One region of the Specibacter sp. RAF43 genome, then DNA from elsewhere that is predicted to be linked to it. Evidence: riboswitches for the same ligand, from Rfam matches in the RefSeq annotation. Region 1 holds a riboswitch; the other holds the start of a gene.
The links. A riboswitch is a leader RNA that binds a small molecule or an ion and turns the genes downstream of it on or off. The one in region 1 is predicted to bind cyclic di-AMP.
Positions count from the first base shown of each region.

Region 2: it holds a riboswitch for cyclic di-AMP, as region 1 does, so the genes downstream of both, AB4Y80_RS03850 (transglycosylase) here and AB4Y80_RS00670 (M23 family metallopeptidase) in region 1, are expected to answer to the same signal.

Region 1 covers NZ_JBFREA010000001.1:145,729-151,959, reverse strand. Annotated here, with positions in the region: gene AB4Y80_RS00680 (MDR family MFS transporter) at 1-208, shown strand, start outside; gene AB4Y80_RS00675 (NlpC/P60 family protein) at 267-1,031, opposite strand; cyclic di-AMP (ydaO/yuaA leader) riboswitch at 1,035-1,220, opposite strand; gene AB4Y80_RS00670 (M23 family metallopeptidase) at 1,370-2,173, opposite strand; cyclic di-AMP (ydaO/yuaA leader) riboswitch at 2,180-2,411, opposite strand; gene AB4Y80_RS00665 (metal-dependent transcriptional regulator) at 2,536-3,231, opposite strand; gene serC (phosphoserine transaminase) at 3,487-4,614, shown strand; gene AB4Y80_RS00655 (DUF3027 domain-containing protein) at 4,668-5,153, opposite strand; gene AB4Y80_RS00650 (cold-shock protein) at 5,165-5,545, opposite strand; gene AB4Y80_RS00645 (hypothetical protein) at 5,754-5,984, shown strand; gene AB4Y80_RS00640 (helicase-associated domain-containing protein) at 6,011-6,231, shown strand, end outside.
Region 2 covers NZ_JBFREA010000004.1:137,379-143,609, reverse strand. Annotated here, with positions in the region: gene upp (uracil phosphoribosyltransferase) at 1-151, shown strand, start outside; gene AB4Y80_RS03850 (transglycosylase) at 198-875, opposite strand; cyclic di-AMP (ydaO/yuaA leader) riboswitch at 880-1,074, opposite strand; gene AB4Y80_RS03845 (MarR family winged helix-turn-helix transcriptional regulator) at 1,268-1,774, shown strand; gene AB4Y80_RS03840 (MFS transporter) at 1,780-3,036, shown strand; gene AB4Y80_RS03835 (winged helix-turn-helix domain-containing protein) at 3,603-4,451, shown strand; gene AB4Y80_RS03830 (SixA phosphatase family protein) at 4,510-5,031, shown strand; gene AB4Y80_RS03825 (N-acetylmannosamine-6-phosphate 2-epimerase) at 5,127-5,813, opposite strand; gene AB4Y80_RS03820 (ROK family protein) at 5,840-6,231, opposite strand, start outside.

The DNA of each region.
Region 1 (6,231 bases):
AATTGTGCGCAACCTGCCCGCACCGGTGCGCCACACCATCATCGAGGCCTACAACCAGGCTCTGACGCCGATCTTCATCTACATGGTGCCCCTGCTGCTGCTGGCGGCCATCCTGCTCTGCTTCGTCAAGGAGATCCCGCTGGCAACCACCATTGACCGGGCACCCGCGCCGGCCGGCACCGAGGCCGCCCCGGTGAGCGGGTCATAAACGACATTGAACCCCGTCCATCAGGACGGGGTTCATGTGTCGGTGTTCGACTTGGTGCTTAGTGGCCGATCGCGATGAAGACCGGGCCCGAGCCGACGTTGACCGAGAACAGCGCGGTGGTGCCGCCGCCCCAGCCGCCGTGAACGGCCGTGCCGTTGCCAACGTAGACAGCGATGTGGGCCATGCCCATGCCGCCGTCGGCGTAGTAGACCAGGTCGCCCGGCTGTGCCTCAGCCTGGGAAACCGTGCGTCCCAGGGAGAGGTAGCCCGCCGGCCAGCCGTGGTAGTTGATGCCTGCCGCGGCCAGCGAGTTGGTCGCCAGGGCGGTGCAGTCCTGGGCCACGCCGAGCTGGGCGTAGGCCGCGGCCGCGATGGTTGCACCCACGCCGCTCTTGACAGCCGGCTTGGCGGCGGCCGGAGCCTCGGTGGTGGTGATGACGGGAGCTTCCGCGGCGGGAGCAGCGTCGGCCTGGACCTCGTTGCTCTGCGCGGCAACCACAGGTTCCGCGGCGACGGGCGCCGGGGTTGCGGAGACCGCGATGGGAGTGAAGGTGACCTTCACCTTGGAGCTGGCCGTCACGGCGGAGGCAACGGAGGAGTTGAGGCTAAGCGTGGTTCCACCATCGGAGGCGCGCTCCACGGTGGGGGTTGAGGCATTCGCGGCAATTCCGGAGGTAAGTACGAGCCCGGATGCTGCTGCGATGACTGCAGCCTGTCGCCCGACACCGCCGACGTTGGAGCTGACGGCTTTCGTGATGACGGAGATCGGGCTGGTCTTAACAACTTCGGCGCGGTGGCGCCCAAGGGCAGTGTTTGAAGACAAGAAGGATCCTCTCCCAAAGCCTGCGAGGTAAGCTGTCGGATTCGGATGGGAGTCACCCGGCCGCTCCACACTCACTTTCGGAATTTCTTCCTTATGCGAGCGCTTCGCGGCTTCACCCCTAGGACTTCTGTGGAAGAAGTCCGATTATTGGTTCCCCCGCCTCTGCCAGACGATTGGTACGAACGGACCATGGGCAGCGGCAGAGTTTGGCAATCCGCTCATGGACGCCAGCTTGATTCGAAGCTGGCGCGATTACGACGTTACAACAGATTTTTACGAATGTCACGTTCAGGTCACGGTAGCGTCTCTACTTCGTGACCTAAGCCCCGGTGGAGGACTTACAGCCAGCCCGTGGGATCGACGGTCTCGTCGTTGACCATGACCTCAAAGTGCAGATGGCAGCCCGTGGAGGCCCCTGTGGTGCCGCTGAGGGCCACCAGGTCCCCGCGCTCCAGCTGCGTCCCCACGGCGACGCTGATCGAGCTCAGGTGGTTGTACGACGTCGAGAGCCCGTTGCCGTGGTCGATCACGACGCGATTGCCGCCGCCATACGGGTGCCAGCCGGCAAAGGTCACGGTCCCGCCGGCCGCGGCAAAGACGGAGGTGGAGCAGGCCACGGCAAAGTCCTGGCCGGTATGGATCTCCCCGAGTTCCCCGGTCAGCGGATTCAGGCGGGCCCCAAAGGGTGAACTGGTGTTGAGTTCCTTCAGGGGGGCGGACAGGGTGCCCTTGGAGGCCTGCGGCGCCACATTGGCGGCCTCGACCTTCAAGGTCTCCTGGAGCTGGCCGTCCGCATTGAGCGCGCTGGCCACGGCGGGGGCCGCGAAGGTGACGGGCACATCGGCGGCCGCGGAGACCACGGCGGGGGCGGTCGGGGCAGGGGCGTCCACGCTGGCAAGGGTCATTCCGGTGGAGGGCAGGGTGACCGCAAGGGCCAGTCCCGTGGCCGCCAGCACCATCCCGGCCTTTTGGCCGATGCCGCTGCGGAGCCCGGAGCCGACCAGCTGGCTGATGCCTCCGGTGGGGACGGCGCGTGTGCGCTCTGCCGCCAGGGCATCGCGGCGGCTTGGCAAATCCGCGGCGGGCGCCTCGAATTCGGGCACGGGGGCGCGACGGCGCCCGTGTTCTTTGACGTCTAACACGTACTTGTTACCTCTCTATAAGGCACCTGCGAAGTTAGCTGTCGGATTCGGATCAGAGAGTCAAGCGTTTGATCCGGACCGGTTCCGGGCAAACTGGATCCACGGCGCGCCCTTGTGGACGCCAAGTGTGGATTCGTGTGCTGTGGAACCGGGCTTCACCCCAAGACCGACCAAGCGGCCCGTCAAAAGTGGTTCCTCCGCCCCTGCCTTTGTGACATAAATCCAGCCATGCGAAGACAGGGTTCGGTGTCGCATGGATGGTAACGCTTTGGTTACGGCGCTGGTTTTTACTATACGGGAAAAATCGTCACCGTAACAATTCCGTTACATTAGCTTCGGGTGGATCCGCGTCGCGCGGGAGATCAGCTCATGGAGACAAAGACGTGCGCGGCGACCTCCGGCGGCAGCTCCAGCGCCCCGTCAATGCCGGGCACCCGGACCGAGATGTACTCCCCGGCACGGGCCAGGGAAATTTGCGCCCCGGGGCGCAGGCCGCCCTCGTCGAGCTGGGTGAGCAGCTCCGGTTCCACCTGGATGCGCTCCGAGAGGCGGTGGATGGTGACCGATTGGTCGGGCGAGTAGGTGGCCATGGCGTCAACGAGAGTGAGAAGTCCGGCCGCGAAGTTCGGCGACACTCTCCCGCCCAGTTCCTCCAGCCCGGGAATCGGGTTGCCGTAGGGAGATTCGTCGGGCTGGCCCAGGATGTCAAAGAGGCGCTTTTCCACGCGCTCGCTCATCACGTGCTCCCACCGGCAGGCTTCCTCGTGGACGTAGGCCCAGTCCAGGCCGATCACATCGGAGAGGAGGCGTTCGGCCAGGCGGTGCTTGCGCATGACCCGGGTCGCCTTGTCCCGGCCCGCGGGGGTCAATTCCAGGTGCCTGTCACCCGAGACGATGACCAGGCCGTCGCGTTCCATCCGGCCGACGGTCTGGGACACGGTCGGACCGGAATGGTGCAGGCGCTCGGCAATGCGCGCACGCAGCGCCACAATGTTCTCCTCTTCCAACTCCAGAATGGTCCGCAAATACATTTCCGTCGTGTCGATCAGATCTGTCACGTCAGCATCCTCCTGATATTGAGCTGGATTCCGGGCATGGGCTTAGACCTCTACGTTATCGTGCTTAATTCAAGGGAGGAAAACCGTCGTTTGTTCCCGCACGCCCACCCGCCGGAGCCCGGCACCGGCCCCAACGACCCCGCGATCGATTTGTTTCACCATGCGGCCACCGTTTCGGCCCGGGACCGGTTCTGCGGCAGAATTGGCACCAGCCCTCGGCCCCCACTTTCCGTCGCCTAATTTTTGGAGCAACTTGTGAGCGAAACCCCACCCCTCACCATCCCCGCAGCCCTGCGACCGGTCGACGGCCGCTTTGGTGCCGGCCCCTCCAAGGTTCGCCCCGACCAGGTCGCCGCGCTCTCCGCCGCCGGAGCCTCGCTGTTGGGCACCTCCCACCGGCAGGCGCCGGTGAAGAACCTGGTGGGCGAGGTCCGCAGCGGGTTGATGGACTTCTTTCGCGCGCCGGCCGGTTATGAGGTGATCCTGGGCGTGGGCGGATCCACGGCGTTTTGGGATGTCGCCGCCTTTGGCCTGGTGGAGAAGAAGGCCCAGCACCTGTCCTTTGGCGAGTTTGGCTCAAAGTTTGCCGCGGCCACCAACAACGCCCCGTTCCTGGAGGCCTCCTCCATCCGCACGGCGGAGCCGGGCACCCGCTCGGAGTCCGTGGCCGAGGCCGGCGTGGACGTTTACGCCTGGCCGCAAAATGAAACCTCCACCGGCGTGGCCGCTCCCGTGAGGCGCGTGGAGGGGGCCGACGACGGCGCCCTGGTCGTGGTGGACGCCACCTCCGCGGCGGGCGGGCTGGCCGTGGATGTCGCCGAGGCGGACGTCTACTACTTCGCCCCCCAAAAGAACTTTGCCTCCGACGGCGGACTGTGGCTGGGACTGTTTTCTCCCGCCGCCCTGGAGCGGGCCAAGCGGGTGGGCGCCACGGGACGCTGGGTGCCGGACTTCCTGAACCTGAACACCGCGATCGAGAACTCCCTGAAGAACCAGACCTACAACACGCCGGCCCTGTCAACGCTGGTCACCCTCAACGAGCAGGTCAAGTGGCTCAACGCCAGCGGCGGGCTGGACTTTGCCGCCAAGCGCACCGCGGACTCCGCCGGCCGGCTGTATGCCTGGGCCGAGGCCTCCGCCGTCGCCACCCCGTTCGTCGCCCGGACCGAGGACCGCTCCAACGTCATTGTCACCATCGACTTTGACGAGTCCGTGGACGCCGCGGCGGTCGCCAAGGTGCTGCGCGCCAACGGGATTGTGGACACCGAGCCCTACCGCAAGTTGGGCCGCAACCAGCTGCGCATCGCCACCTTCGTGGCCATTGAGCCGGCGGACATCACCGCATTGACCGCCTGCATCGACTACGTGATCGAAAACCTCTAACCCGCCAGCGGCGGGGCGGTGCGCCCGCGGTGCGCCCGCCGGGCCGGGCCGTCCTAGTCCTCGGGCAGCTCGTCCACGCCGGCGTCGTCCTCGGCCTCGTGATCGGCGTCGTGCTCGGGCTCGTCCTCGGGCTCGGCAGGCTCCGCCGCCGGCTCCTGGGCCTGGGCGTCCTCGGGGCGGACGCGCTCGGCCCAGGGGACCCAGGGCGGGGCCAGCACGGAGTCATTGGTGGGCAGCAGGCCCACCTCGTCGACGGTTGCGTCCTTGGCCCGGGACACGCGGGTCAGCGTGGCAAACCAGGTCCAGCCCGCGTAGCCGGGCAGCTTGCACTCGAAGAGGTGCGTGACCACCCGAACGCCCTCGCTTCGGGCACCGACGTAGCTGCCGATGTTTTCATCGGTGGCAATCTCTCCGACGGCGGTGCGGGCGGCGGCCACGGCCGCGGCCAGGACGGCGTCGGGCTTGCCCACCCGCCAAACCGGCACGCCGGGGCGCATCGGTACGGCTGGGGCGGTTGAATTCGTGGAAAGTTCGGTCATGGTGGGCACCGTTACGCGTCGAAGTTGTCGGCAACCTTGCGCAATGCCGCGGCAATCTTGGCGGCATCACCTTCCGGGTACTTGCCGTTGGTCAAAGGTCCCACGGAGTGTTCGAGCAAGGACACCAGGTCCTGCACGATGGGGGCGAGGTCGCGGGCCGGCATCCGCTTGGCCTTGGCCACGGACGGGCCGCGATCCAGGATTCGGGCCGCCATGGCCTGGGCGCCCTTGCGGCCGTCGGCCACCCCAAACTCCATGCGCATGCCGGGCTTGATGTCGCCGGCGTCCGCGGGCAGCGCGTTGGCGCGCAGGAAGACCTCCCGGCCGTCGTCGGCGGTCAGGATGCCAAAACCTTTTTCGTTGTCGTACCACTTAACTTTGCCGATTGGCACGTGAATTACCTCGCCTATTTCATCATTGTCGGAACTCGCCCGGCGCCCGCGCGAAGGTTATCGCCGTACCGGTAAGCCGTGAAATATGCAGCTGGTACTGACAGGCACCAGAGGAACTGGTCGATTAGCCTCTAGATTACCGCCTTGGCGGCAGGGCGGCGGCTTTGCGCCGCACCTGTCCGCTGTTAGCGTTATGTCCATGATCCCCTTGAGCAGCAGGCCCCAGCCCGGCGACCGCGGCTGGCAGGTTTTCAACCTGACCGCCGTTGTCCTTGCCTTGGCCGCGCTGGTCTCCCTAATCATCGTGTTGCTCTCGAAGTGGGCCGGGGCCGCGCCGTGGACCGGATTCAACTGGATCGCCATGCTCGCCCTGCCCGCCGCCTTCGTCATGATGGGCGGCAGCGTGCTGCGCTCCGTGGCCCGCCGCCGCCGCTTGTAGGCGGTGCGGGAGGTAGCGTTGAGCTGATGTCCACCCTGCGGCAATTGACAACCGAGCTCGCGGCCCGAACCGATCCGGCGCTGCTGCGGCTATTTGCGCTGCGCCCGGAGCTGATGGAGCCGCCGGTGGCCGATTTCGCCGCCCTGGCCGCCCGGGCCTCCAGCCGGGCCGGCCTGGCCCGCGCCCTGGACCGGCTCAACCAGCCGCAGCTGCAGGTGCTCACGGCCCTATTTGTCACCGCCCCGGA
Region 2 (6,231 bases), on a different contig from region 1:
CGAAGGGCTGGCCCGGCTCGAGGCCGCGCACGGGGACCGCGACAACATCCACGTGGTACTGGCCTCCATCGACGAGGGCCTGAACGAGAAGTCCTACATCGTCCCGGGCCTGGGCGACGCCGGCGACCGCCTCTACGGGGTCGTCGACTAAGACACCGTCACCCGCCTCGCGAATGGTGGGCGGCAGGCCGAACGGCTTAGTACCAGCCGATGGAGACTTCGTGGTCCCAGACGGCGCACGGGGAGCCGTAGCGGTCCGCGATGTACGTCAGGCCCCACTTGATTTGGGTCTGGTAGTTGGTGCGCCAGTCCCCGGCCACGCTGTCCATTTTCGACGCCGGCAGCGACTGGGCGATGCCGTACGCCAGGCTGGACGGATTCTCCGCGGTGGTGGTCCAATCCGATTCGCGGTTCCACAGCTGCACCAGGCAGCTCATCTGGTCCTGGCCCCAGCCGTGGGCTGCCAGCTGCGTGGCGGCGTATTTTTGGGCGCCGGCCGGATCGTTGACGGGCCCGCCGGCGGCACCCACCGGCGTGACGGAGTCGGCGGCGGCCGCCACGTCCGGCACATTGGAGCGCAGCTCGGTGCTGGAGCTGACCAGGACCCGGGCGAAGTCGATGGGGGCGTCCGACGGCGCCGAGACGGCCGCCGTCGTCGAGCCGGCGCCGGCCGCGAAAAGGTCGGACGGGAGCCCGCCCGGACCGCTGCTGCCGGCGGCCTGGCCCAACCCTCCGCCAGCCAGCAGGACGCCGGCGACGGCGACGATCGCCATGCGCCGGGCGGGGCCCCCGGTCCTGGGCATGCGGCGGCGGGATTCCTTGCGGGGGGTTGTTTCGGCGCGACGGCGCCCGTGATTGTGATGTTGCGTAGACATAGCTAGAGCCTCTCCACGCCTGCGAGGTGAGCTGTCGGGTTCGGATGAGAGCATCCGGCCGCGCGCCGGCGGTGGGCGGCTAGTGCCGCTCGCGTGCGTTGCGCAGGCTTAACCCCAAGGGCTTCCAAGTGGAGGCCCGCAAGAATCGGGTCCCCCGTCTCTGCCATAGATATGAACGGGAAATGGGCGGCGGCAGAGCTCGGCGAACCGTCCATCTGTGCCAAGGAACCATGGGCGGTTCGGCGGGCACGGCTTTCACATTACCGAACGGTAGCCCATAAGTCACATTTTGGTAACGAGCGTGACCGAATCAACATTTACTTAGCAATGCTAATGACCTATGCTAAGTAACAACAGATACGTAACTTTTGTGACCCAGGTTGATGCAGATGATGACTGAAACGCCCGTAGTTCAAGACGCCCCAGGCCAGACGCCGGCGCCGGCTCCGGCCGCCCCGCCCGTCAGGCGGGCCACGCGCAATGCCGGCCCCGGCCCGCTGGCCGCCGACTTGCGCGTGGCGATCATGCGCACGTCCCGCCGGCTGCGCGCCGAGGCGGCGTCGCGGGAAATCAGCCCCGCCCAGTATTCGGTGTTGGCCGCCATCGTCAAGGGCTCCCTGACCGTGGGCCAATTGGCTGAACGCGAAATGGTCCAGGCCCCCTCCATGACCCGCATCGTCAACGGCCTGGATGCCGCGGGTTTTGTCACCCGCGAGGAGAACCCGGGAGATAGGCGCCAGGTGCTGGTCCAGATCACGGACGACGGCGTGACGGCGCTGTCGCGGGCCCGCTCCAAGCGCACGCAATGGCTGGCCAAGCGCGTGGCGGCCCTCACGCCGGACGAACGCGCCACCCTGGCCGAGGCCGCCCGCATCCTGGGGGAGATGAGCGGCGTTTGAGTTCCATGTTCCGAGCCCTGAAGGTGTTCAACTACCGGCTGTGGGTGACCGGAGCGCTGGTGTCCAACATCGGCACGTGGATGCAGCGCGTGGCCCAGGACTGGCTCGTGCTGACGGTGCTTACGAACAACTCCGGGACGGCCGCCGGCATCACCACCGGCCTGCAGTTTCTTCCCATCATCTTCCTTGGCCCCTACGCCGGGCTGCTTGGGGACCGTGTCGACAAACGCAAACTGCTGCTCTTGACGCAATCGGCCATGGGGCTGTGCGCGCTGGTGTTGGGCCTGCTGGTGGTCACCAACACGGTTCAGCTCTGGCACGTCTACCTGCTGGCCCTGCTGCTGGGCGTGGCCAGCGCCGTGGACGCCCCGTCCCGGCAGGCGTTTGTCTCCGAGGTGGTCTCGAAGGAGGACGTACCCAACGCCGTCGCCCTTAACAGCGCCTCCTTCAATCTGGCCCGCCTGGCCGGCCCCGGCCTGGCCGGGCTGGTGATCGCCGTCCTGGGAACCGGCCCCGCGTTCCTGCTCAATGCCGCCAGCTTCCTGGGCGTGATCATCTCCCTGTGGCGGATGCGCACGGCCGAGCTGCGCCCGGCCGTGCACGTTGTCCGCGGCAAGGGGCAGATCCGCGAGGGATTCCGGTACATCCGGCAACGTCCGGACCTGATGATGACCATGGTGTTGGTGTTCCTGGTGAGCACCTTCGGCCTGAACTTCCAGATCACCAACGCCCTCATGGCCACCACCGTTTTCCACCTGGGCCCCGGCGAGTACGGGCTGCTGGGCTCCGTCATGGCCGTCGGCACGCTGGCCGCGGCGCTCTTGGCCGCCCGCCGCAAGAGCATGCGGATGGCCTACATCGTCGGTGGGGCGATGGTGTTCGGGGTGACCGCGGCCGTCGCCGCCGTTATGCCCACCTTCCTGCTCTACATGCTCGCCCTGGTCCCCGTGGGCCTGGCCGCGCTGACCTTCATGAATGCGTGCAACACCACCATCCAGCTGACCACGGACGCGGCCATGCGGGGGCGCGTGCTGGCCGTCTACATGGTGGTGCTGCAGGGCGGGACCCCCATCGGCGCGCCGCTCGTGGGCTGGATCGCCACCGAATTCGGGGCCCGCTGGTCGCTGGGAATGGGTGCGTTCGTGGCCATCGGCGCCGGGGCCGCGGCGCTGCTGATGATGAACCGCCGCAACCACGTGCGCCTCCGGGACCAGGTCCGCGGCCGGCGCCCGCAGCGGACGGCGCACGTCCAGCTCCCATAAGCACGCCGCCGGCCCCGGCGCGCGGCTTCCTCCTGGTGAACATCTGTTTACTTAACGTGAATTTCTGGGATAATCCCGGACGGGGCGCCCGATTTGCGTGGGCCATCATAGGCGGGTTTCCTCACCGGCTGAACTAATTCTGCTCAATTCCGCAACGGACCGAATATAGGGAACCAATATTGCCCAATTGGGCCGGATAATTCGACACAATCCGTCATCTGCCCGTTAAGTGAGACCAAGGTTATGGTGTTAGTTTAATCACAATCGGCGTCCCTATCTCACACTGTGGACGTTTGGACCCTTTGTTACTTGCACGTTCGGATTGTTACGTAGGAGACTCGTGGTGTGAACACCCACTCAGTGAATTCTGCAGCCGCAGCAACGTTCCGATCGGAAGCCCTCGGAACGTTCCTGTGTAGCTGTCGAATGCAGGCCTAGCCCCATCCCATAGTTTTAGGCACTTTGGCCACCAGGCCAGCCCAACGGCGGGCATTAAGTTCTGGCACCCCGGAACCCAAAGGAAAGCATTCGCGCCGTCACCTACGGCCATATTCAGAGGTAGTTCAATGTCCCTAGCATCCGGTTACGTCCACATCTCCGTCCGCAACGCCGCCAAGGCGGTGGCCCGCAATGCGTCCCCCAATCCCCTGGGCGGCTCCGGGCAGCGGCAGCTTCACCCGGCCTACGGAAACCCGGCCGCCTACCGCCGGGAGGCCGAGTCCCCGGCCGCCCGGCTGCGCGCCGTGCCCGACTCCCACCCGCTCACGGCCCCCACGCCGGTCATTGCCGGCGGAGACAAGCTGCGCGGCGTCAACCCGGACAACGTGGCCCGCGGGTTCGTGCTCTACGTCGGCGTGGACGAGGACACCGCCGCCGCGGCGGGCACCTCCCTGGCTAAGCTGGCCCAGGACATCCGCGCCTACGCCCAATCACTGGTGCCGCAGGCCCAGAGTTACGCCGCGGTGGCCATCGCCCCGTCCGACGCCGTCGGCACCCCCCTGGACGTCGTGCGGTCCACCTTCGGCGACCCGACCGTGGCCAGCCGCCACCGCCCGGAGACCGTCCGCGTCCCCGTGGTCCAGGAACAGCGACCCTCCGGCGTGCTGATCGACCTGGCCCGCCGCGAGGTCCACCTGGACGGCGAAACGCTGAACCTGACGTTCAAGGAATTTGAGCTGCTGAACTACCTGGTGGAAAACGGCACCCGCACCGTGGGCCGGGACGAGCTACTGGAAGGGCTGTGGAGCAACGCCGACGAGATCCCGAACGAACGCACCATCGACGTGCACATTCGCCGGCTGCGCTCCAAGCTCGGACGCCTGGCCAACACGGTCCGCACCGTTCGCGGCGAGGGCTACCGCTTCTACGAGCACCCCGAAGTCGTGGTGTGGGCCGCGCCCGAATACTCCATCTAGGCCCCCGCGGTCCCGGCCCGGGGAACGCGCGCCGGGACGCACTCACTAAACTGTCACCATGAACGAACACCATGTGAAGCGGCTTGTGTTGATGCGCCATGCCAAGGCCGCGTGGCCGGTGGGCGTGGCCGACCATGAGCGGCCGCTGGCCCAGCGCGGGCACACCGAGGCCCCGCTGGCCGGCAAGTGGCTGGTGGAGAACAACATCCTGCCGGACTTCATCCTGTGTTCCTCCGCCCTCCGCACCCGGCAAACCTGTACCTGGGTGTGCCAGCAGCTGGGGGACAAGGCGCCCACGCCCAAGCTCGAGGATGGGCTGTACGCCGCCGGGCCGGGGCAGATCCTCTCCGTCATCAACCACGTGCCGGAGACGGTCACCACGCTGATGGTCATCAGCCACATGCCCGGCGTCCAGGATGTGGCGCTGCGCCTCGCCTCCAGGGATTCGGACCAGGACGCCTACATGAACCTGGCCTCCGGCTACCCCACCAGCGCCTTCTCCGTCCTTGAGCACACGGGCGACTGGGCCGCCCTCGACGGCCAGGATGCCCGCGTCACGCACTTCGTCGTCCCGCGCTGAGCTGGCCCGCAATAGATGTCGAAAAAGGGGCGAAATCGCCCCTTTTTCGACATCTATTGCGGGTCACTTCTTAGTCGGTGAGGGCGTCCTACTTCTTAGGCGGTGAGGGCGTCCTTGAACCAGCCGGTGATGGTGGCCGGGTGGGTGATGGCCGTGCCCACCACGACGGCGAACGCGCCGGCGTCGAGCGCCTGGCGGGCCTGGGCGGGGGAGTGGATGCGGCCCTCCGCGATGAGCGGCCGGCCCAGGTCGGCGGCCACAATCCGTGCGATCAACTCCAGGTCCGGCCCGTCGGTCTTGGGCCGTTCCGGGGTGTACCCGGCCAGCGTGGTGCCAATCAGGTCCGCCCCGGCCTCGGCGGCGGCCACCGCGTCCTCCAGCGAGCCGCAATCGGCCATGACCAGGGCGTTGGACTCGGCGTGGATGCCGGCGATGGTCTGGGCCAGGCTCAGCCCGTCCGGCCGGCGGCGACGCGTGCCGTCGATGGCCACGATGTGCGCGCCGGCATTGGCGCAGGCCAGGGCGTGGTGCAGCGTCGGGGTGATGAAGACGCCGTCGTGCCCGTCCTTCCACAGCCCGATCACCGGCACCTCGACCGCGGCGCGGGTGAACTGGATGTCCGCGACGCCCTGCACCCGGATCGCGGCGGCACCGCCAATGACGGCCGACGCCGCCACCTGGGCGGTCGTGCGGGGGTCGCGCATCGGTTCGCCCGGGTAGGCCTGGGCGGAGACGATCAGCTGCCCCGCCAGGGTGTCGAGGTTGGTTGCGGTCAACGGCATGGTGACTCCTTTGGAAACGGTTGAACTCATGATTGCGCCAGCACCAGCGATGCCGCGCCCACGATCGCGGCGGTGTTCCCCAGAGAGGCGCGGACCACGGCCACGCCGGCCACGGGGGCGAGCAGCTCGGCGCGCAGGGCGGCGCGCATGGGCTCCCACCATAGCTCGCCGGCGTCGGCCAGCCCGCCGGAGATGACCACCACCTCCGGGTCGAGGATGTTGACGAGGCCGCCCACGGCCTGCCCCGCGGCACGGGCCCCGCACCCGACCGCCCGCAGCGCGGCGTCGTCGCCGGTCGCGGCCCGCTCGAAGACCACCCGCGTGTCCGCCACCCCCGCGGCCCCGCCGAAGCGCAGGAACGATGCATGGATCGCGGGCCCCGAGGCAATGGCCTCCACGTGCCCGGCATGACCGCACG